One region of the Microterricola viridarii genome, then DNA from elsewhere that is predicted to be linked to it. Evidence: predicted binding sites of a transcription regulator. Region 1 holds the regulator's gene; the other holds the start of a gene.

Region 1 (9,641 bases):
AATTTTGATGAAAACCCGGCATTCGACGAGAACGCCGCAGCAGCACAGGCCGCCGAGGCCACCCGTGACATTGCCGACGTGCCAGCGGTTGAGGTCATCACGACCACCGCCGTGCACCTGATGAGCGCGGCCGCCGTCAAGTGCGGCCTGGCCGACGACCCCGAGACGCAGCAGGACCTGGACGAGGCGCGCAAGCTCATCAACGCCCTTGCCGGCCTGATCACCGCCGCCGCCCCCGAGATCAGCGACATGCACGCCCGCAGCCTGCGCGACGGCCTGCGCTCCCTGCAGCTGGCCTTCCGCGAGGCCTCCGTCATCCCGGATGCCATCGGCCAGGGCCCGGGCGAGAAGTACACCGGCCCCGTCAACTAGGCAGCCACACCCGGCGGCCACACTAGGCAGCCACACCCGGCCGGCGCGCGGCCGCGCGGAGCGAGAGGCTCAGCGCGGCGGCAGCGCCGCCCGCACGGCGTCGACCGTGGTGCGCACCTCGTCGGCGTCCGTCGCCCAGTTGCTCACCGAGAACCGCAGCACGGCCCGATCGTGCCAGTGCGACGGCGAGGCCAGCACGCGGCCCTCTGCCAGCAGGCGCTCCCCCAGTGCCGTGGTCGCCTCGTCATCCGGCATCGCCATGCAGACTTGGGTGAACACGACATCGTTGAGGATGCTGACGCCGGGCAGCGCCGCGAGCTCCTCCGCGAGTCTGCTCGCGTTCTGGGCGAGCCCGGTGACCAGCTCCTCGACCCCGTCGCGGCCGAGCCAGCGCAGGGTGGCCAGGAGGGGGACGCCGCGTGCGCGGCGGGACATCTCCGGCACCTTCTCGAACGGGTCGGCCCCGGCCGCCGGCGCGAGCAGGTAGCTCGCGTGCACGCCGAATGCCGTGTGCAGCGCGGTGGGGCGGGCGACGATCGCCACCCCGCAGTCGTAGGGCACGTTGAGGGTCTTGTGGGCGTCGGTCGCCCAGGAGTCGGCGAGCTCGTACCCGGCGGTCAGGTGACGGAGACCCGGGGCGGCGCCCGCCCAGAGCCCGAAGGCGCCGTCGACGTGCTGCCAGGCGCAGGCGGCCCGGCACAGGGCGGATGCCGCGGCGAAGTCGTCGAACGCCCCCGAGTGGATGTTCCCCGCCTGCAGGCAGACGATCGTCGGGCCGCTCCCCTCGCCGAGCGCCCGCGCGAGCCCGGCGATGCTGATCCGGCCGTGCGCGTCGGCGGGGACCAGGGTGGCCTCGCCGAGCCCGAGGTAGCGTGCGGCGAGGTCGACCGCGCCGTGCCGTTCTGCGCCGGCGATGAGGCGGATTCGCGGGGCGCCGCTCAGGCCGTCGCGGTTCACGTCCCAGCCCGCCTGCTCGAGCACGTGCTGGCGGCCGGCGGCCAGCCCGACGAAGTTGGCGGCCGTCGCGCCCGTCACGAAGCCGACGTCGGAGCTGCCCGGCAGGCCGAGCAGCTGCAGCAGCCACTCGCCCGCCAGCTCCTCCGCGGCGATCACGCCGGGTGTCGCGTCGCGCATCCCCGCGTTCTGGTCCCAGGCGCTCACCAGCCAGTCGGCGGCGAGGGCGACCGGATAGGTGCCGCCCATCACCCAGCCGAAGAAGCGGCCGGACTGGCTCGCCATCAGCCCCGGCTCGACCGCTGCGGCGAGCTGCTCGATCACGGACTCGGCCTCGAGCCCGTGCGGCGGCAGCTCCCGGCCGATGGCCGCCTTCACCTGGTCGATGTCGTGGGTGGCGGGGATCGGGCGGCTGAAGACGCCGTCCAGCCAGCGCCTGGCCACGCCGGCGGCGGTGTCGAGCACCGCGTCGTAGTCCGCCGTCGGTGCCGGGGCTGTCTGGGTGCCCCCGCTGAGCGGAACGGGATCCATCGGGGTGTCGGGATCCGACGGGGCGTGTGAAGGCTGAGAAGTGTCCATCCGGAGACCTGGATTCTGCGCGCGGCGCGCTCCCCCGATTCTCCGCCCGCTCCCCCGGTCCGTCAACGGCGCGGCTCAGGCGGAGCGGACCAGCTTCACCGTGAGCGAGTCGACCTGCGTGGCGATGACGTCGCTGGCGGCCCAGCGCTGCGCGAGTCGGGCGAGGGTCGCGTCGAGCAGCTCGCGGGTGAGGCCGTCGACGAGCTCGAGCCGCACGATCAGCTCCGGGCCGGCCAGCACTGCGCCGGGGTCGCCGGGCACGAGGGTGACGGAGAGCACGGAGAGCTCGGTGCGCACCGAGTGCTGGAAGGCCTCGAGCACCTCGCCGGACTCGAAGCTCGGCCGCCACTCCTGTGCCTGCGCGATCGCCCAGAGGGCGGGGCGGCGCAGCGCGAACTCGGTCGGCGAGAGCGGGTCGAGCACGACGAGGTCGGTGTTCTCGCTGGCGGCGGCCAGCGCGACGCGCACGCCGTCGGCCGGCACCGGCCTGGCCCGCGGGTTCCATCTGGCCATCGCCCGCACCGAGCTGAACACGGGCAGCACGTTGCGGCCGTCCGGTCCGGCGACGGTGACGATCGAGAGCTCCTGGCTCTTGTCGATCGTGTGGCCGTGCTCGTTCTCGCCGGCCTCACCGAGGTGGGCGACGAGCGGGATCAGCAGTCGGGCGCCGCGCAGGGCGTCGACGACGCCGGCCTGCCCGTGCTCCCCCGCCCGGAAGCGGGCGAGGGCGTCCAGCAACTCCGGCGGCGCGGAGCCGTCATCCTCTGCGTGCGTGTTCTCGTCGAAGCTGCGGCCGGCCCAGGGCTGGCCGGCGGAGTCGGCGAGGTGCGCGGGAAGCTGCGGCGCTGCACCGGGTTGCGGCTGCGCCGGGTCGGCTGGCGTCGGGTCGGCTGGCGTCGGGTCGGGTCGCATTGGTTCGGGCTGCGTGGGCACGGGCTGCTCGGGGTCCGGCTCAGTCGCTCGCGACGTCCAGCGCCTCGGCCAGCGTGAATGCGCCCGCGTAGAGCGCCTTGCCGACGATGGCGCCCTCGAGGCCGCCGGGGACGAGCTGGCGCAGGGCCGCGATGTCGTCGAGGTTGGAGATGCCGCCGGAGGCGACGACGGGGCGGTGGGTGCGCGCCATGACCTGCTTGAGCAGTTCGATGTTCGGCCCCTGCAGCGTGCCGTCCTTGGTCACGTCGGTGACGACGTAGCGGGCACAGCCGGCGCTCTCGAGGCGGTCCAGCACGGACCAGAGGTCGCCGCCGTCCTGCGTCCAGCCGCGGGCGGCCAGCGTGGTGCCGCGCACGTCGAGGCCGACGGCGATGGCGTCGCCGTACTGGGCGATGACGCTGGCGGCCCACTCGGGGTTCTCGAGTGCGGCGGTGCCGAGGTTGATGCGCTTGGCGCCCATGTCGAGGGCGGATTCCAGCGAGGCGTCGTCGCGGATGCCGCCGGACAGCTCGATGTGCACGCCCTTGACCTGGCGCAGCACCTTCTTGACCACGCTGTGGTTGTTGCCCCGGCCGAATGCGGCGTCGAGGTCGACCAGGTGGATCCACTCGGCGCCCTGGGCGGCCCAGTCGGCCGCGGCGTCGACGGGGTCGCCGTAGTTGGTCTCGGTGCCGGCCTCGCCCTGGGTCAGGCGCACGGCCTTTCCGCCGGCGATGTCAACAGCGGGCAGAAGCACAAGACGCGGGGTCTTGTTGAACTCACTCATGATTGTCCTTGACTCGATGGCCGCCACGTTCGGGCGGCCGACACAAACAGTTGATACTACGCGCTCGGCGCCTGACGCTCCGCACCCCCGGGGCTGGCGGGGCGATTTCGCTCAGGCTGAGCGCAGGGAGTCCAGCCAGTTCTTCAACAGGCGGATGCCGGCATCCCCCGACTTCTCTGGGTGGAATTGCGTGGCGGAGAGCGGCCCGTTCTCGACCGCTGCGAGGAAGCGCCCGCCGTGCTCCGCCCAGCTCAGGCTCGGCTCGGGGAAGGGCGGCATGACATCGAGCGTCCAGCTCTGGGCCGCGTAGGAGTGCACGAAGTAGAAGCGCTCGTCCTCGACGCCGTTGAACAGCACGGAGTTCTCGCCGGTCTCGATCGTGTTCCAGCCCATGTGCGGCAGCACCTCGGCCGGCAGCTCGGTGACGGCGCCCGGCCACTCGCCGAGGCCCTCCGTGTCGACGCCGCGCTCGACGCCGTGCTCGAACAAGACCTGCATGCCGACGCAGATGCCCATCACGGGCCGGCCGCCGCCGAGGCGCCGGTCGATGATCTCGTCGCCGCGCACGGCGCGCAGCGCGCTCATCACCGCGCTGAACGCCCCGACACCGGGAACCAGCAGGCCGTCGGCCTCCTGGGCGAGCTTGCGGTCTGCCGTCAGGGTGACGTCGGCGCCGGCGAGCTCCAGGGCCTTGACGGCCGAGTGCACATTGCCGGTTCCGTAGTCGAGGACGACGACGCTCGGTGCGCTCACAGCGCGCCCTTGGTGGAGGGGATGCCGACGACGAGCGGGTCGACGGCCTTGGCCTGGCGGAAGGCTCGCGCGAAGGCCTTGAACTCGGCCTCGGCGATGTGGTGCGCGTCGCGGCCGCCCAGCACGGTGATGTGCACGGTGAGGGCAGCGTTGTAGGTGATGGCCTCGAAGACGTGTCGCACCATCGAGCCGGTAAAGTGGCCGCCGATGAGGTGGTACTCGAAGCCGGCCGGCTCGCCGCTGTGCACGAGGTACGGGCGGCCGGAGATGTCGACGACGGCCTGCACGAGCGCCTCGTCGAGCGGGACGAGGGCGTCGCCGTACCGGGAGATGCCGCTCTTGTCGCCGAGCGCCTCGCGGATCGCGAAGCCGAGCGCGATGCCGATGTCCTCGACGGTGTGGTGCACGTCGATCTCGGTGTCGCCGTGGGCGCGCACCGTGAGGTCGGTCAGCGAGTGCTTCGCGAACGCCGTGAGCAGGTGGTCGTAGAACGGGACGGAGGTCTGGATGTCGGCGACGCCGGTTCCGTCCAGGTTGATCGACAGCTCGATGCTGGACTCGCTGGTCTCGCGGCGAATCGAGGCGGTACGGGGCGCAGAAAGGATCATACCTTGATTCTATTCACCGCCGGGGGCCTGTGACGCTGCCCCGCCGGGCCCGCCGGAACCGCGGCCGTCGGGGCCGATCTCGGCCAGCGCGGTCAGGAACGCCGTCGTCTCGGCCTCTGTCCCGGCCGTGACGCGCATCTGGCCGGGCAGGCTGACCTCGCGGATCAGGATGCCGCGGGCCAGCAGCGCCTCGAAGACGGCGTGCGGGTCGGCCACGCCCCCGAACAGCACGAAGTTGCTCGCGCTCTCGTAGGGCTCGTAGCCGAGCGCGCCGAGCTCCCGCACGAGGCGGTCGCGCTGCACCCGGATCTCGCCGACCATGCCGAGCATCTCGGCGGAGTGCGCCAGCGCGGCATTGGCCGCGGCCTGTGTGAAGGCGGACAGGTGGTACGGGAGGCGCACCAGGCGCAGCGCGTCGGTGACGGCGGGGTCTGCGGCCAGGTAGCCGACCCGGGCACCGGCGAAGGCGAAGGCCTTGCTCATGGTGCGTGAGACGAGCAGGCGCGGCCGGCCGGGCAGGAGGCCGAGCGCACTCGGCGTGCCCTCCGGCGAGAACTCGGCGTACGCCTCGTCGACGACGACGATCGCGGCGCCGTCGTCATACTGGCTGGCCTCGTAGACGGCCTCGATGACAGCCAGCGGAAGCGGCGTGCCGGTGGGGTTGTTCGGGGAGCAGAGGAAGATGATGTTGGGCTGGTGCTCGCGCACGGCCGCTGCGGCATCCTCCGGGCTGATCGTGTAGTCGGCGCCGCGCGGCACGCCGATCCACTCCGTTCCGGTGCCGGAGGCGAGCAGCGGGTACATCGAATAGGTGGGCGTGAAGCTGAGCAGGGTGCGGCCGGGGCCGCCGAAGGCCTGCAGGATGTGCTGCAGCACCTCGTTGGAGCCGTTCGCCGCCCAGATGTTGGCGGCGTCGAGGCCGTGGCCGAGGTAGCGGGCGAAGCTCTCGCGCAGCTCGGTGAACTCGCGGTCCGGGTAGCGGTTCACGCTGAGCACGGCCGCGGCGACGCGGGCCACGATGTCGTGGGCGACGTCCTCCGGGATGCCGTGGCTGTTCTCGTTGACGTTGAGGGCAACGGGGACGGCGGCCTGCGGGGCGCCGTACGGCTGCTGCCCGACAAGGTCGTCACGGAGGGGGAGATCGCTGAGATTCGTCACCGTACGAGTCTATGGGGAGCGTCTGGGCGCCGGCGTGATCGTTACGCCGCGGGCGCCGCCCGCTGTGCGGCGCTAGTAGCCGGCGGGGACGGCCAGGCGCTGGCCGGCCTGGACCTGCGAGGAGTCGAGCTGGTTGAGCTCGATGAAGGCGGCGATGACATCGCGCGGGTCGGCTTGCGGTGCCAGGTCAACGGCGAGGGTCCAGAGCGACTCCCCCGGCGGCACGGAGATGTAGTCGAAGCTGGCGCCCTGCTGGCTGGCGTCGCCGGCGACGGCGCCGCCGCCGTTGACGGCGAACATGAGCGCACCGGCCACGATGGGTAGGGCTACGAGCGTCGTGAACACGACACGGCCGCGGCTGGTCAATCGAAGGTGGCTACGAACAACGACCGGGGCGCCAGCGCCCTGAACGGCCTGCACATTCGCCGGGATTGCGTGTACTGCACTCATTTCGACCTCCTCTGGGATTCGCGCCCGGGCCCTCGGGTGGGACCGGATTCGAAGCTGTGTTCCGAACATACATTCGAATGATTCGAAGATGCAAGCCTTTCTTCGAGAAATTCGGAAGAAACGCGCGACACACTCGAACATTCGTTTGCCGAGACACCCGGCTCGCGATAAAGTCGTGAGTGTCTGGAGACAGACAATCAGGCACCTCTGACACGGTCAGATGCGCACACCGCCCCGGCGTTGTGTGGCCAGATCACAGCTGGTCAGCACAGCAATTCGGAAGCGGCACGAAGACAGGACAGCGAGGGCAGCACGGTGACGACAGAGCGCGACACACCCCCCGACGTGAAGGGCACGGCGAAGCCGGGCAACCGCCGGCGCAAGAGCCTGAGCGCGAAGCAGATGGCGATCCTCGACGTCATCCAGCGCTCTGTGAGCGCGCGCGGCTACCCGCCGAGCATGCGCGAGATCGGCGACGCCGTCGGCCTGGCCTCGCTCTCTAGCGTCACCTACCAGCTCAAGCAGCTGGAGCTCAGCGGCTACCTGCGCCGCGACCCCAACCGCCCGCGCGCCCTCGAGGTGCTCATCGAGGTGCCGGCGCAGAACGAGGGCACGGAGAGCTACGAGGGCGAGAGCTTCGCCACCCCGATGGCCACCGTCGGCGATGCCGCCATGGTGCCGCTCGTCGGGCGCATCGCCGCCGGCATCCCGATCACCGCCGAACAGCAGATCGACGAGATCTTCCCGCTGCCCCGCCAGATCGTCGGCAAGGGCGAGCTGTTCATGCTCAAGGTCGTCGGCGAGTCGATGATCGACGCCGCCATCTGCGACGGCGACTGGGTGGTCGTGCGCGCCCAGAAGACGGCGGAGAACGGCGAGATCGTCGCGGCCATGCTCGACAACGAGGCCACCGTCAAGGTGTTCCGCCAGCGCGACGGCCACACCTGGCTGTTGCCGCGCAACAGCAACTTCGAGCCGATCCTCGGCGACTACGCCGAGATCCTGGGCAAGATCGTCGCGGTGCTCCGCAGCGTCTGATCCGAACACAACAGGGAAGGGCCCCGATGCTGCGCATCGGGGCCCTTCCCTGTTTGGCATGTCTCGACTAGAGCGCGGCCGCCCCGGCGCGGACCGCCTGCGTGGCGGCGAGCATGTTCTGCAGCGACTCCGTGGTCTCGGCGTAGCCGCGCGTCTTCAGACCGCAGTCGGGGTTGACCCAGAGCCGGCGGCCGGGCACGACCTCCAACGCCCGCTCGAGCAGCTGCGTCATCTCGGCGACCCCGGGCACGCGGGGCGAGTGGATGTCGTACACGCCGGGCCCGATGCCGTGGTCGAACCCGCTGCGGCCGATGTCATCGACGATCTCCATCCGGCTCCGGGCGGCCTCGACGCTCGTCACGTCGGCGTCCAGCCGGCCGATCGCGTCGATGACGTCACCGAACTCCGAGTAGCAGAGGTGGGTGTGGATCTGGGTCTCGGCGCGCACCCCGGCCGTGGCCAGGCGGAAGGACCCGACGGACCAGTCCAGGTAGCCGGCGTGGTCCGCGCGCTGCAGCGGGAGCAGCTCGCGCAGGGCCGGCTCGTCGACCTGGATGATGCCGATTCCGGCGCCCTCCAGCTCGCCGATCTCGTCACGGAGAGCGAGGGCAAGCTGCGTCGCGGTCTCCCCCAACGGCTGGTCGTCGCGCACGAACGACCAGGCCAGGATCGTCACCGGGCCGGTCAGCATTCCCTTGACCGGCTTCTCGGTGAGGCTCTGCGCGTACACCGCCCAGCCGAGCGTGATCGGGGCGGGGCGGGACACATCGCCCCAGAGCAGCGACGGGCGGGTGCACCGGCTGCCGTAGGACTGCACCCAGCCGTGCTCCGTCACCGCGAAGCCGTCGAGGTACTCGGCGAAGTACTGCACCATGTCATTGCGCTCCGGCTCGCCGTGCACGAGCACGTCGAGCCCGATCTCCTCCTGCAGCCGCACGACCCGGTCGATCTCGGCCTTCATCAGGCCCTCGTACTCGGCCGGGCTGAGCGCGCCGGAGTTCAGCCGGGCGCGGGCGCGGCGGATGTCGGGGGTCTGCGGGAAGGAGCCGATCGTCGTGGTCGGCAGCAGCGGCAGCGGCAGGGCCGCCTCCTGGGCGGCGACGCGCTCGGCGTAGTCGCCACGCTCGTAGTCGGCCGTGCCGAGCGCGCCGGTGCGCGCCCGGACGGCGGCATCGCGCACTCCCGGCGCGGCCAGCCGCTCGGCGAGGGCTGCCGCCGCGGCCTCCAGCTCGGCCCGGACACTCTCCCGCCCGTCGCGGAGCCCGGCGGCGACGGCCGCGATCTGGCCGACCTTCTGGTCGGCGAAGGCCAGCCAGTTGCCGAGCGCGCCCAGCTTGGTCTCCTCGCTCGCGTCGTGCGGGAGGTGCAGCAGGGAGGTCGAGCTCGACACGGAGACGGCCGGCGAGAGCGCGCCGAGCGATTCGGCCGCGGTCAGCGCCGCCTCGAGGTCGCCGCGCCAGATGTTGTGCCCGTCGATGACGCCGGCGACGAGCGTCTTGGCCGCCAGCGCCGCAGCGGTCTCCTCCCCCAGCCCGGTCGGCAGGGTCCCGCGCACCAGGTCGAGCCCGATCGCCTCGACGGCGGATGCCGCGAGCACGGGCAGAGCGTCGCCGAGCGCGCCGTAGGGCGCAGCCACGAAGATCGCCGGGCGGGCGGTCGCGCCCGCGAGCACGCGGTAGGCCTCCGCCAATGCGGCCAGCTGCACCGGGCGGGCGACGGGGATGCTCTCGTTGACGAGGCCGGGCTCGTCCAGCTGCACCCACTCCGCCCCGGCGGCGCGCAGGCGCGCGAGCAGCTCGGTGTAGACGGGGAGCAGCTCGTCCAGGCGCGAGATCGGCTCGAATCCGGCCGGGGCGCCGTCGCTCGCCTTGGCCAGCAGCAGGAAGGTGACCGGGCCGACGATGGCGGGGCGGGTCAGGTATCCGGCCGCCTTCGCCTCCTCGAACTCGCGCACCAGGCGGTCGCTGGCCAGCCGGAACTCGGTCTCTGGGCCGATCTCCGGCACCAGGTAGTGATAGTTGCTGTCGAAC
Region 2 (9,641 bases), 760 kb from region 1:
GACGTGGATCACCTTGTCCAGCTGCTCGAGCCCGGTGACCCGGGTGTGCTTGCCCGGCAGCTTGCGGGCGCCGTTGAGCTTGTTGGCGAGCACCCGGTAGAGGATGTCGTTGACGAGCGAGGACTTGCCGGAGCCGCTGACCCCGGTGACGGCGGTGAAGGTGCCGAGCGGGAACTCGGCGCTGACCTTGCGCAGGTTGTTGGCCTGGGCGCCGACGACCTTGATCTGGCGCTCCGGGTCGACCGGGCGCCGGGTGTGCGGGGTGACGATCTGGCGCCGTCCGGCGAGGTAGTCGCCGGTGAGCGAGCGGGTGTTCGTCAGCAGGTCGTCGTAGGAGCCGGAGTGCACGACGCGGCCGCCGTTGACGCCGGCGCCGGGTCCGATATCGACGATCCAGTCGGCCGTGCGGATGGTGTCCTCGTCGTGCTCGACGACGATGAGTGTGTTGCCGAGGTCGCGGAGCGCCACGAGCGTCTCGATCAGGCGGCGGTTGTCGCGCTGGTGCAGGCCGATGCTCGGCTCGTCGAGCACGTAGAGCACGCCGGTCAGGCCGGAGCCGATCTGGGTGGCCAGGCGGATGCGCTGGGCCTCGCCGCCGGAGAGCGTCGCGGCGGCGCGCGCCAGGTTGAGGTAGTTGAGGCCGACCTTGACGAGGAAGTCGAGGCGCAGCTTGATCTCGCGCAGCACCTGGGCGGCGATGGCCTGCTCGCGCTCGGTCAGTTCCAGCTTGTCCATGAAGCTGCGGGCATCCGTGAGGCTGAGCTCACAGACATCCGCGATGCTCTCGCCGTGGATGTGCACGGCGAGCACCTCGGGCTTGAGCCGCTTGCCGTTGCAGACCTGGCAGGCGACCTCGCGCAGGTACTCTGCCCAGCGGGCGCGCTGGTTGTCGGTCTCGGCCTGGGCGTACTGCCGCTCGATGTAGGGCACGACGCCCTCGAAGCCGGAGGTGTAGCTGACCTCGCGGCCGTAGCGGTTCTTCCACTTGACCTTGACCTCGAAGTTGTCGCCGTTCATCACGGCGGAGCGCACGGTCGCCGGCAGCTTCGCCCACGGCGTGGTGAGGTCGAAGTCGAGGTCGCGGGCGAGGCCCTCGAGCAGCTTCTCGTAGTAGCTGAACAGGCCCTTGCCCTGGGTGGTCCAGGGCAGGATGACGCCCTCGGCGATGCTGAGCTCCGGGTCGCCGAGCAGCAGGTCCTCGTCGACCGACATCCGGGTGCCGAGGCCGGAGCACTCCGGGCAGGCGCCGAACGGGGCGTTGAACGAGAACGTGCGCGGCTCGATCTCGGTGAGCTGGATCGGGTGGTTGTTCGGGCAGGAGAGCTTCTCCGAGAACGTCTGCCACGCCTCGTCGCCCTCCCGGTCGACGAAGTTGATCTTGACGAGGCCGTCGGTCAGGCGCAGCGCCGTCTCGAGCGAGTCGGTGAGCCGGCTGAGCAGCTCGGGGTCGGCGACGAGGCGGTCAACGACGACGGCGATGTCGTGCTTGATCTGCTTCTTCAGGGTGGGCGGGTCGGAGAGCTGGATCTGCTCGCCGTCGACGATGGCGCGCGAGTAGCCGCCGGCCGCCAGCTCCTTGAACAGGTCGACGAACTCGCCCTTCTTCTGCGAGACGACGGGGCTGAGGATCTGGTAGCGGGTTCCCTCGGCCAGCTCCATCAGCTGGTCGGCGATCTGCTGCACGGTCTGGCGCTGGATCTTCTCGCCGCAGACGGCGCAGTGCGGCACGCCGACACGGGCCCAGAGCAGGCGCATGTAGTCGTAGATCTCGGTGATGGTGCCGACGGTGGAGCGCGGGTTGCGGTTGGTCGACTTCTGGTCGATGGAGACCGCCGGGCTGAGGCCCTCGATGAAGTCGACGTCGGGGCGGTCGACCTGGCCGAGGAACTGGCGCGCGTACGCGCTCAGCGACTCGACGTAGCGGCGCTGCCCCTCGGCGAAGATTGTGTCGAACGCCAGCGAGGACTTGCCGGAGCCGGAGAGCCCGGTGAAGACCACGAGCGAATCGCGCGGGATCTCCAGGTCGACATTGTGCAGGTTGTGCACGCGGGCACCCTGAACGCTCAGCTTGGACGTGGATTCGACTCGAGAAACTGACACCAGACAAGTCTAGGAGACGCGCGGCGCATTCGAAGACTCGTTCTACAAGCTGTTGGCGAACATACAGCCAGCGCGCGGGCACCGGTCCCGCCGCGTCGGGCGGCACTCCTGCCGAGTGGGCCTGTCGAGATCCCGGCGTCGACCGGCGGATGCCGCAGCGTGCGCCACTTCGTGTTGCTCTGCGCCACATGATGTGGCGCAGACGGCCACGAAGTGGCGCTGGGCGAGGGCCCGGGCGTCAGCGCCTCGGACGCCGCCCGACGACGCATCAAGCGGGGGCTTCCGAACAGTGTGGCGTCCTCGTACCGTGCAGGAGCCCCCGCTCGGCGCGCCGATAGCGTCGGCCTCCGGAGCCGGCCCTCCCTCGAGCCAACGGGCTGCGCGCAGCACCGGCGGATGCCGCAGCGTGCGCCACTTCGTGCTGCTCTGCGCCACATCATGTGGCGCGGAAGGCCACGAAGTGGCGCTGGGCGCGGGCCGGGGCGTCAGTGCCTCGGACGCTGTCACTCCCCCGAGCCAACGGGAATCTGCCCGGCGGCCAGCGAGGTCGCGGACGAGGTCTCGATACGGCGCTGGCGCGCCTACTCGACCAGCGGGAGGGGCGCGCCGCAAGGACCGGGCAGCGCAGCGGCCGAAGCCCGGGAGTCAACGGGGCACTGGCGCGCGGCGCTAGCGGGAGGGCGGGAGGGCGATTCGGACCGGGCCGGCGCCGATGGGGCCGTCGCCCGGGAGGGGCGCCGGCGCGGGCAGCTCCTGCTGCGCCTCCCAGACGAGGTGCGCCTCGTGGGTCTGCGGCCGGAACACCTCGTCGACGACGCCCAGCATGCCCCCGCCCGCGCTCCGCCGCCGGCGCTTGCGCTCGGACGCGGCGAGCCGCGGCCCCAGGAGCGGCCACAGCAGGAAGCCCGCCAGGAGCACCCCGGCGAGCACCAGCAGCGGAAGGGGATCAATCAAGGTGGCCGGCCTTCTCCATCTGGCGCAGCTCCCGCTTGATCTCGGACAGCTCATCGCGCAGGCGCGCGGCCAGCTCGAACTTCAGCTCGCCGGCGGCCTGCAACATCTGCTCGTTGAGGTCGGCGATGAGCGACTCCAGCTCGTTGCCGCCGGCGGAGGCGATGCCCTCGCGGCGCAGGTTCGGAACCGGGGACTTCTTGCGCCCCTCACGGCCGGCCAGCAGCTCGGCCGTGTCTGCCTCCTCGCGGGCCAGCACGTCGGTGATGTCGGCGATGCGCTTGCGCAGCGGCTGAGGGTCGATGCCGTGCAGCTCGTTGTACGCGACCTGCTTCTCGCGCCGCCTGGTGGTCTCCTCGATGGCCTTCGCCATCGAGTCGGTGACCCGGTCGGCGTACATGTGCACCTCGCCGGAGACGTTGCGGGCGGCACGCCCGATTGTCTGGATGAGGGAGGTCGCCGAGCGCAGGAAGCCCTCCTTGTCGGCGTCGAGGATCGCCACGAGCGACACCTCGGGCAGGTCGAGGCCCTCGCGCAGCAGGTTGATGCCGACCAACACGTCGTAGACGCCCTGGCGCAGCTCGGTGAGCAGCTCCACCCGGCGGAGCGTGTCGACATCCGAGTGCAGGTAGCGCACCCGCACGCCGGACTCGGTGAAGAAGTCGGTAAGCTCCTCCGCCATCTTCTTGGTGAGGGTGGTGACCAGCACGCGCTCGTCCTTGGCCGCCCGGATGCGGATCTCCTCGAGCAGGTCGTCGATCTGGCCCTTGCTCGGCTTCAGCACGATGGCGGGGTCGACGAGACCGGTCGGGCGGATGATCTGCTCGACGACGCCGTCGGCGATGGCCATCTCGTACTTGCCCGGCGTGGCGGAGAGGTAGACGGCCTGGCCGACGCGGTTCTTGAACTCGTCGAACTTGAGCGGCCGGTTGTCCAGCGCGCTCGGCAGCCGGAATCCGTGCTCGACCAGGGTGCGCTTGCGCGAGGAGTCGCCCTCGTACATGGCGCCGATCTGCGGCACGGTCACGTGGGACTCGTCGATGACGACGAGGAAGTCGTCCGGGAAGTAGTCGAGCAGGCAGTGCGGGGCCTCCCCCACCGCCCGCTGGTCGATGTGCCTGGAGTAGTTCTCGATGCCGGAGCAGAAGCCGATCTGTTCCATCATCTCCAGGTCGAAGTTGGTGCGCATGCGCAGCCGCTGCGCCTCCAGCAGCTTGCCCTCCCGCTCCAGCTGGGCCAGCCGCCACTCCAGCTCCTCGCGGATGGTGACGATGGCCTTCTGCATCACCTCGGTGCTCGCGACGTAGTGCGAGCCGGGGAACACGGCGACGGAGTCGAGCTTGCGCACGACATCGCCGGTGAGCGGGTGCAGCGAGTACAGCGCCTCGATCTCGTCACCGAACATCTCGATGCGGATCGCCAGCTCCTCGTACACGGGGATGATCTCGATGGTGTCGCCGCGCACCCGGAAGTTGCCGCGGGAGAAGTCGATGTCGTTGCGCTGGTATTGCATCGAGACGAACTTGCGCACCAGGGCGTCGCGGCCGATCTTCTGGCCGACCTGGAGGGCGACCATGGCGTTCATGTACTCGTCCGGCGTGCCGAGGCCGTAGATGCAGGAGACGGTGGAGACGACGATGACGTCGCGCCGGCTGAGCAGCGAGTTGGTGGTGGAGTGCCGGAGCCTCTCCACCTCGGCGTTGACCGAGCTGTCCTTCTCGATGAAGGTGTCGGTCTGCGGGACGTACGCCTCCGGCTGGTAGTAGTCGTAGTAGGAGACGAAGTACTCGACGGCGTTGTGCGGCATCAGCTCGCGGAACTCGTTGGCCAGCTGCGCCGCCAGCGTCTTGTTGTGGGCGAGCACGAGGGTGGGGCGCTGCACCGCCTCGACCAGCCAGGCCGTCGTCGCCGACTTGCCCGTTCCGGTGGCGCCGAGGAGCACCACGTCGGTCTCGCCGGCGTTGATGCGCGCGGTCAGATCGGCGATGGCGCCGGGCTGGTCACCGCTCGGCGTGTAGTCGCTGACGACTTCGAAGGGGCGGACGGAGCGGGTGGGTTCCATGCCCCAAGTCTACGGACGCCCGCCGACACCGCGCTCTGCTTGAATCTGCAGCCAGAGGTCGTCGACCTGGCTCATGGTGTGGGCGAGGGTGCCGTCGGCGTCGATCACGACGTCGGCGACGGCGCGGCGCTCCTCGTCGCTGGCCTGCGCCTCGACCCGGGCGACGGCGTGGGCGGGGTCGAGCCCGCGCTCCTCGACCAACCGGGCGACGCGGGTCTTCTTCGGCGCCTCGACGACGACGATCTTGTCGAAGCCCTCCCCGGCCCGGCCGGCCTCGACCAGCAGCGGGATGTCGTGCACGATGACGACGTCGGGGTCGGCTGCGACGGCCTCCGCCTTCATCTTCTCGCCGAGCTCGCGCACGGCCGGGTGCACGATGGCGTTGAGCTTGTCGCGGGCCGCGTCGTCGTGGAAGATGACCGCGCCGAGCTTCTCCCTGTCCAGGCTCCCGTCGGCGCGCAACACCTGATCGCCGAAGGTCTCGCGGATGGCGGCGAGGGCCGGGGTGCCCGGCTCCACGGCCTTGCGCGCGAGCACGTCGGCGTCCACCAGCACGGCGCCGTGTTGCACGAGACGGCGGGCCACCGTCGATTTGCCCGAGGCGATTCCGCCCGTCAAGCCGATGAGATACATATTCACACCTTATCCGTGCCAGACTCTGCGCATGTTGGAGTTGTTGACGGGGACCGCCCTGGCGGCATCCGCCGGGTTGAACGCCTACGTCCCGTTGCTGCTGATCGGGCTCGGCGCACGGTTCACCGGGCTGGTCGAGCTGCCGGCGAACTGGGCCTGGTTGCAGAACGACTGGGTGCTCGGCATTCTCGCGGTGCTCCTGGTGGTGGAGGTCCTCGCCGACAAGGTGCCCGGGCTGGACTCGGTCAACGACATGCTGCAGACCGTCATCCGGCCGACCTCCGGCGGGCTGGCGTTCGGCTCGGGAACGACGGCGACGACGGTGGCGATCACCGACCCTGCGGCGTTCTTCAGCTCGAATCAGTGGGTGCCGATCGCCCTGGGCGCCGTCATCGCCCTCGGCGTGCACCTGGCCAAACTGTCGGTGCGGCCGATCGCCAACGCCCTGACGGCGGGGGCGGCCGCCCCCGTGCTCAGCGCCGCGGAGGACGTGAGCAGCGTCGTGCTGTCGGTGCTGGCGCTCCTCGCGCCGCTCCTCGCACTGCTGGCGATGGCCGGCGGCGTGCTGCTGTTGTTCCGCTGGCTGCGCCGGCTCAGGCGCTCGCGTCGGGCCAGGCTGCAGCCAGCCAGCATTCCGTGACGTAGGGCAGCAGGATCGTCTCCGCGCGGGTCTCCGGGTGCGCATCGAGCACGCCCTCGACGCGGGAGAGCATGGCGTTCTGCTCGGCCGGGGAGGCGACGAGGTAGTAGCTGCGGGTGGTGGCGAGGCCGAGGATGCCGGCGCGCGTCGTCCGCTGGTTCCAGCGCGTCACCTGCCGCGCCAGCACGGTCATCCCCGCGCCGAGGGCCGGCGTGAACTCGGCTGCGTGCGCACCCTGGTGCATGGCGGCGGAGAGCGCGGCCACCCACGGCACGGTGTCGTCTCGGCTGTTCCAGATGAGGCCGAGCCGGCCGCCGGGGCGGAGCACGCGCAGCACCTCGCGCGTGGCCTGCTGCTCGTCCACCCAGTGCCAGGCCTGCGCGACGGTGACGAGGTCGACGCTGGCCTCTGGCAGCGGGATGCGCTCGGCGGTTCCGACGAGGGAGCTGAGCCCCGGCATCCGCTCGGCGGCGACCCGCAGCATGTCGGCGGACGGGTCGACGGCGGTGACACGGTCGCCGCGCTCGCGGAGCTGCGCGCTCAGCTTGCCGGTGCCCGCACCGAGGTCCAGCACGTCGAGGGGCGTGGAGGCGCCGCCGCGCAGCCAGTCGACGCAGTCCTCCGGGTAGCCCGGCCGGTGCGCGTCGTAGCCGTCCGCCCCGTGCCGGAAGGAGTCAGCGTGTTGTTGGAGGCGGCCGGTCTGCATGCCCCCAGCATAGGCAGCGCGGCGCACGGCGCGAAGGGGGACGCGAAAACGGGCCGGTCCCGAAGGACCGACCCGTTCACTGTCTAGCTAGAAGATGCCTAGCTGGTGACTAGTTGCCGCCAGAGAGCTTCTCGCGCAGAGCGGCGAGCGACTCGTCGTCGGCGAGGGTGCCACCACCGGTGGACTCGCTGGAGAAGGTCGAACCGGCCGCAGCGGCTTCGCCGGCAACGGCAGCCTCTTCGTTCGCGGTTGCAACCTGCTTCTTGTGAGCCTCCCAGCGAGCCTGGGCAGCAGCGTACTCCTGCTCCCACTTCTCGCGCTGGGTGTCGAAGCCCTCGCGCCACTCGTTGGTCTCCGGGTCGAAGCCCTCAGGGTACTTGTAGTTGCCCTGCTCGTCGTACTCGGTGAGCATGCCGTAGAGGGCCGGGTCGAACTCGGTGCCCTCGGGGTCGACACCCTCGTTGGCCTGCTTGAGGCTCAGCGAGATGCGGCGACGCTCGAGGTCGATGTCGATGACCTTGACGAAGACCTCGTCGCCGACCGAGACAACCTGCTCGGCGAGCTCAACGTGCTTGCCGGAGAGCTCCGAGATGTGCACGAGGCCCTCGATGCCCTCTGCAACGCGAACGAACGCGCCGAAGGGAACGAGCTTGGTGACCTTGCCCGGTGCAACCTGGCCAATGGCGTGGGTGCGGGCGAAGACCTGCCACGGGTCCTCCTGCGTTGCCTTGAGCGACAGCGACACGCGCTCGCGCTCGAGGTCAACCTCGAGGATCTCGACGGTGACTTCCTGGCCAACCTCAACAACCTCAGAGGCGTGCTCGATGTGCTTCCAGCTGAGCTCCGAGACGTGCACGAGGCCGTCGACGCCGCCGAGGTCCACGAACGCACCGAAGTTGACGATCGAGGAGACGACGCCCTTGCGGACCTGACCCTTCTGAAGGTTGTTCAGGAAGGTGGTGCGGCTCTCGGACTGCGTCTGCTCCAGCAGGGCGCGACGCGAAAGCACAACGTTGTTGCGGTTCTTGTCGAGCTCGAGGATCTTGGCCTCGATCTCCTGGCCGAGGTACGGCGTGAGGTCGCGGACACGGCGCAGCTCGATGAGCGATGCCGGGAGGAAGCCACGGAGTCCGATGTCAACGATGAGGCCACCCTTGACGACCTCGATGACCGAACCGGTGACAACGCCATCGGCGTCCTTGATCTTCTCAACGTCGCCCCACGCACGCTCGTACTGTGCGCGCTTCTTGGACAGGATGAGACGACCTTCCTTGTCCTCCTTCTGGAGAACGAGGGCCTCGACGGTGTCGCCAACATTGACGACCTCGCTCGGGTCAACGTCGTGCTTGATGGACAGCTCACGCGAGGGAATGACGCCCTCGGTCTTGTATCCCACGTCGAGGAGAACCTCGTCGCGGTCGATCTTCACAACAGTGCCCTCGATGAGGTCACCGTCGTTGAAGAACTTCAGAGTCTTCTCGACCGCGGCGAGGAAGTCTTCAGCAGATCCGATGTCATTGATGGCGACCTGCTTGGGTGCCTTGGCGGTCGTTACGATTGTCATGTAGTAGATGCTCCAGTACGGACAAGTTCGGGCCACCCGCAGGGAAGAGCTGTGTGAAATCTGCGAGGGGCATACGGATAAATCGTCACAAACGTGACGTTCTAGCTTAGCCCGACTTCGAGGGGGGTTACAAGTCGAGGCTCAGGGCTCCCAGGTCAATGTCGGGCAGCTCGATTCCGGCCAGCAGCGACAGGTCCACGTCGAGGCTGCGCAGCCCGTCCAGCAGCTCGACGAGGGGCAGGTCCAGGCCGAGATCGCCGAGGAAACCGAGCGGCTGGGCCCCGTCGATGGCGTTCAGGACGCCGGATGCCGTGAGCTCGCGGCGCTCCGTCTGAAGCTGCCTCGCCCACTCTCGTTCCAGGCCGAACAGCACCGCGAACGGCAGCAGCCTCTCGTTCAGCACGAGTGCCTCCAGCCGGCCCTCCGGCGTGTCGACGGGGCGGGTCAGGGCGCCGGCTGGCGACTGCAGGAAGCGCAGCCGGTCGGCCTCCGCCAGTGCGATGTAGTCGCGCAGCCCGGCGAGGTGGTCGCGCACCGCGAAGGAGGCTGCGGAGAAGCGCCGCATTCGGGGCGGCGGCGCGAGCACGGCGACGGCGGCGAGCCCGACCGCCCCGGCGCCGCCCAGAAGCGCCACCGGGAGGCTCGGGGCCCAGATCAGGGTGAGCGCGTACAGGCCGAGTGCGGCGACGGCGAGGCAGCGGATCAGGACGGCGGGCCAGCTGGCGTCCAGGAGAACGCCGCCAGTGGCCTTCAGCCGCGCGATCTCGGCGTCGACCACGCCGCTGACGGCGCGGCCGAGCTTGGCGTCGCGTCCGATCGCCCGGCGCGGGCGCTTCCGCCCGCGCTTCTGCCCGCGTGGGGCGCCGAACACAGCCACCAGCAGTGCGCGCTGCTGCGCGTCCAGCGCCGGCCCGTCCAGCAGCTCGACCCGGAGGCTGCTGCCTGCGGCATCCGGGGCTAGGAAGCGCACGTTACCCCGCACAGC

The links. The regulator LexA, encoded in region 1, represses DNA repair genes until DNA is damaged. The targets are predictions, from matches to a motif close to TCGAACANNTGTTCGA.
Region 2: uvrA (excinuclease ABC subunit UvrA) is a predicted target of LexA. The motif match lies at 2,130-2,145, and genes of this name have one in related genera.

Annotation. Positions count from the first base shown of each region.
Region 1 is NZ_LT629742.1:2,856,821-2,866,461, forward strand. Features, by position in the region: gene BLT62_RS13100 (DUF1844 domain-containing protein) at 1-372, shown strand, start outside; gene BLT62_RS13105 (pyridoxal phosphate-dependent decarboxylase family protein) at 442-1,857, opposite strand; gene BLT62_RS13110 (SseB family protein) at 1,981-2,817, opposite strand; gene priA (bifunctional 1-(5-phosphoribosyl)-5-((5-phosphoribosylamino)methylideneamino)imidazole-4-carboxamide isomerase/phosphoribosylanthranilate isomerase PriA) at 2,858-3,604, opposite strand; gene hisH (imidazole glycerol phosphate synthase subunit HisH) at 3,716-4,357, opposite strand; gene hisB (imidazoleglycerol-phosphate dehydratase HisB) at 4,354-4,965, opposite strand; gene BLT62_RS13130 (histidinol-phosphate transaminase) at 4,975-6,123, opposite strand; gene BLT62_RS13135 (LysM peptidoglycan-binding domain-containing protein) at 6,196-6,489, opposite strand; gene lexA (transcriptional repressor LexA) at 6,976-7,611, shown strand; gene metE (5-methyltetrahydropteroyltriglutamate--homocysteine S-methyltransferase) at 7,679-9,641, opposite strand, start outside.
Region 2 is NZ_LT629742.1:2,097,350-2,106,990, reverse strand. Features, by position in the region: gene uvrA (excinuclease ABC subunit UvrA) at 1-2,100, opposite strand, end outside; gene BLT62_RS09620 (hypothetical protein) at 2,770-3,054, opposite strand; gene uvrB (excinuclease ABC subunit UvrB) at 3,047-5,113, opposite strand; gene coaE (dephospho-CoA kinase) at 5,123-5,746, opposite strand; gene BLT62_RS09605 (DUF4126 domain-containing protein) at 5,778-6,386, shown strand; gene BLT62_RS09600 (class I SAM-dependent methyltransferase) at 6,340-7,092, opposite strand; gene rpsA (30S ribosomal protein S1) at 7,202-8,656, opposite strand; gene BLT62_RS09590 (DUF2207 domain-containing protein) at 8,784-9,641, opposite strand, start outside.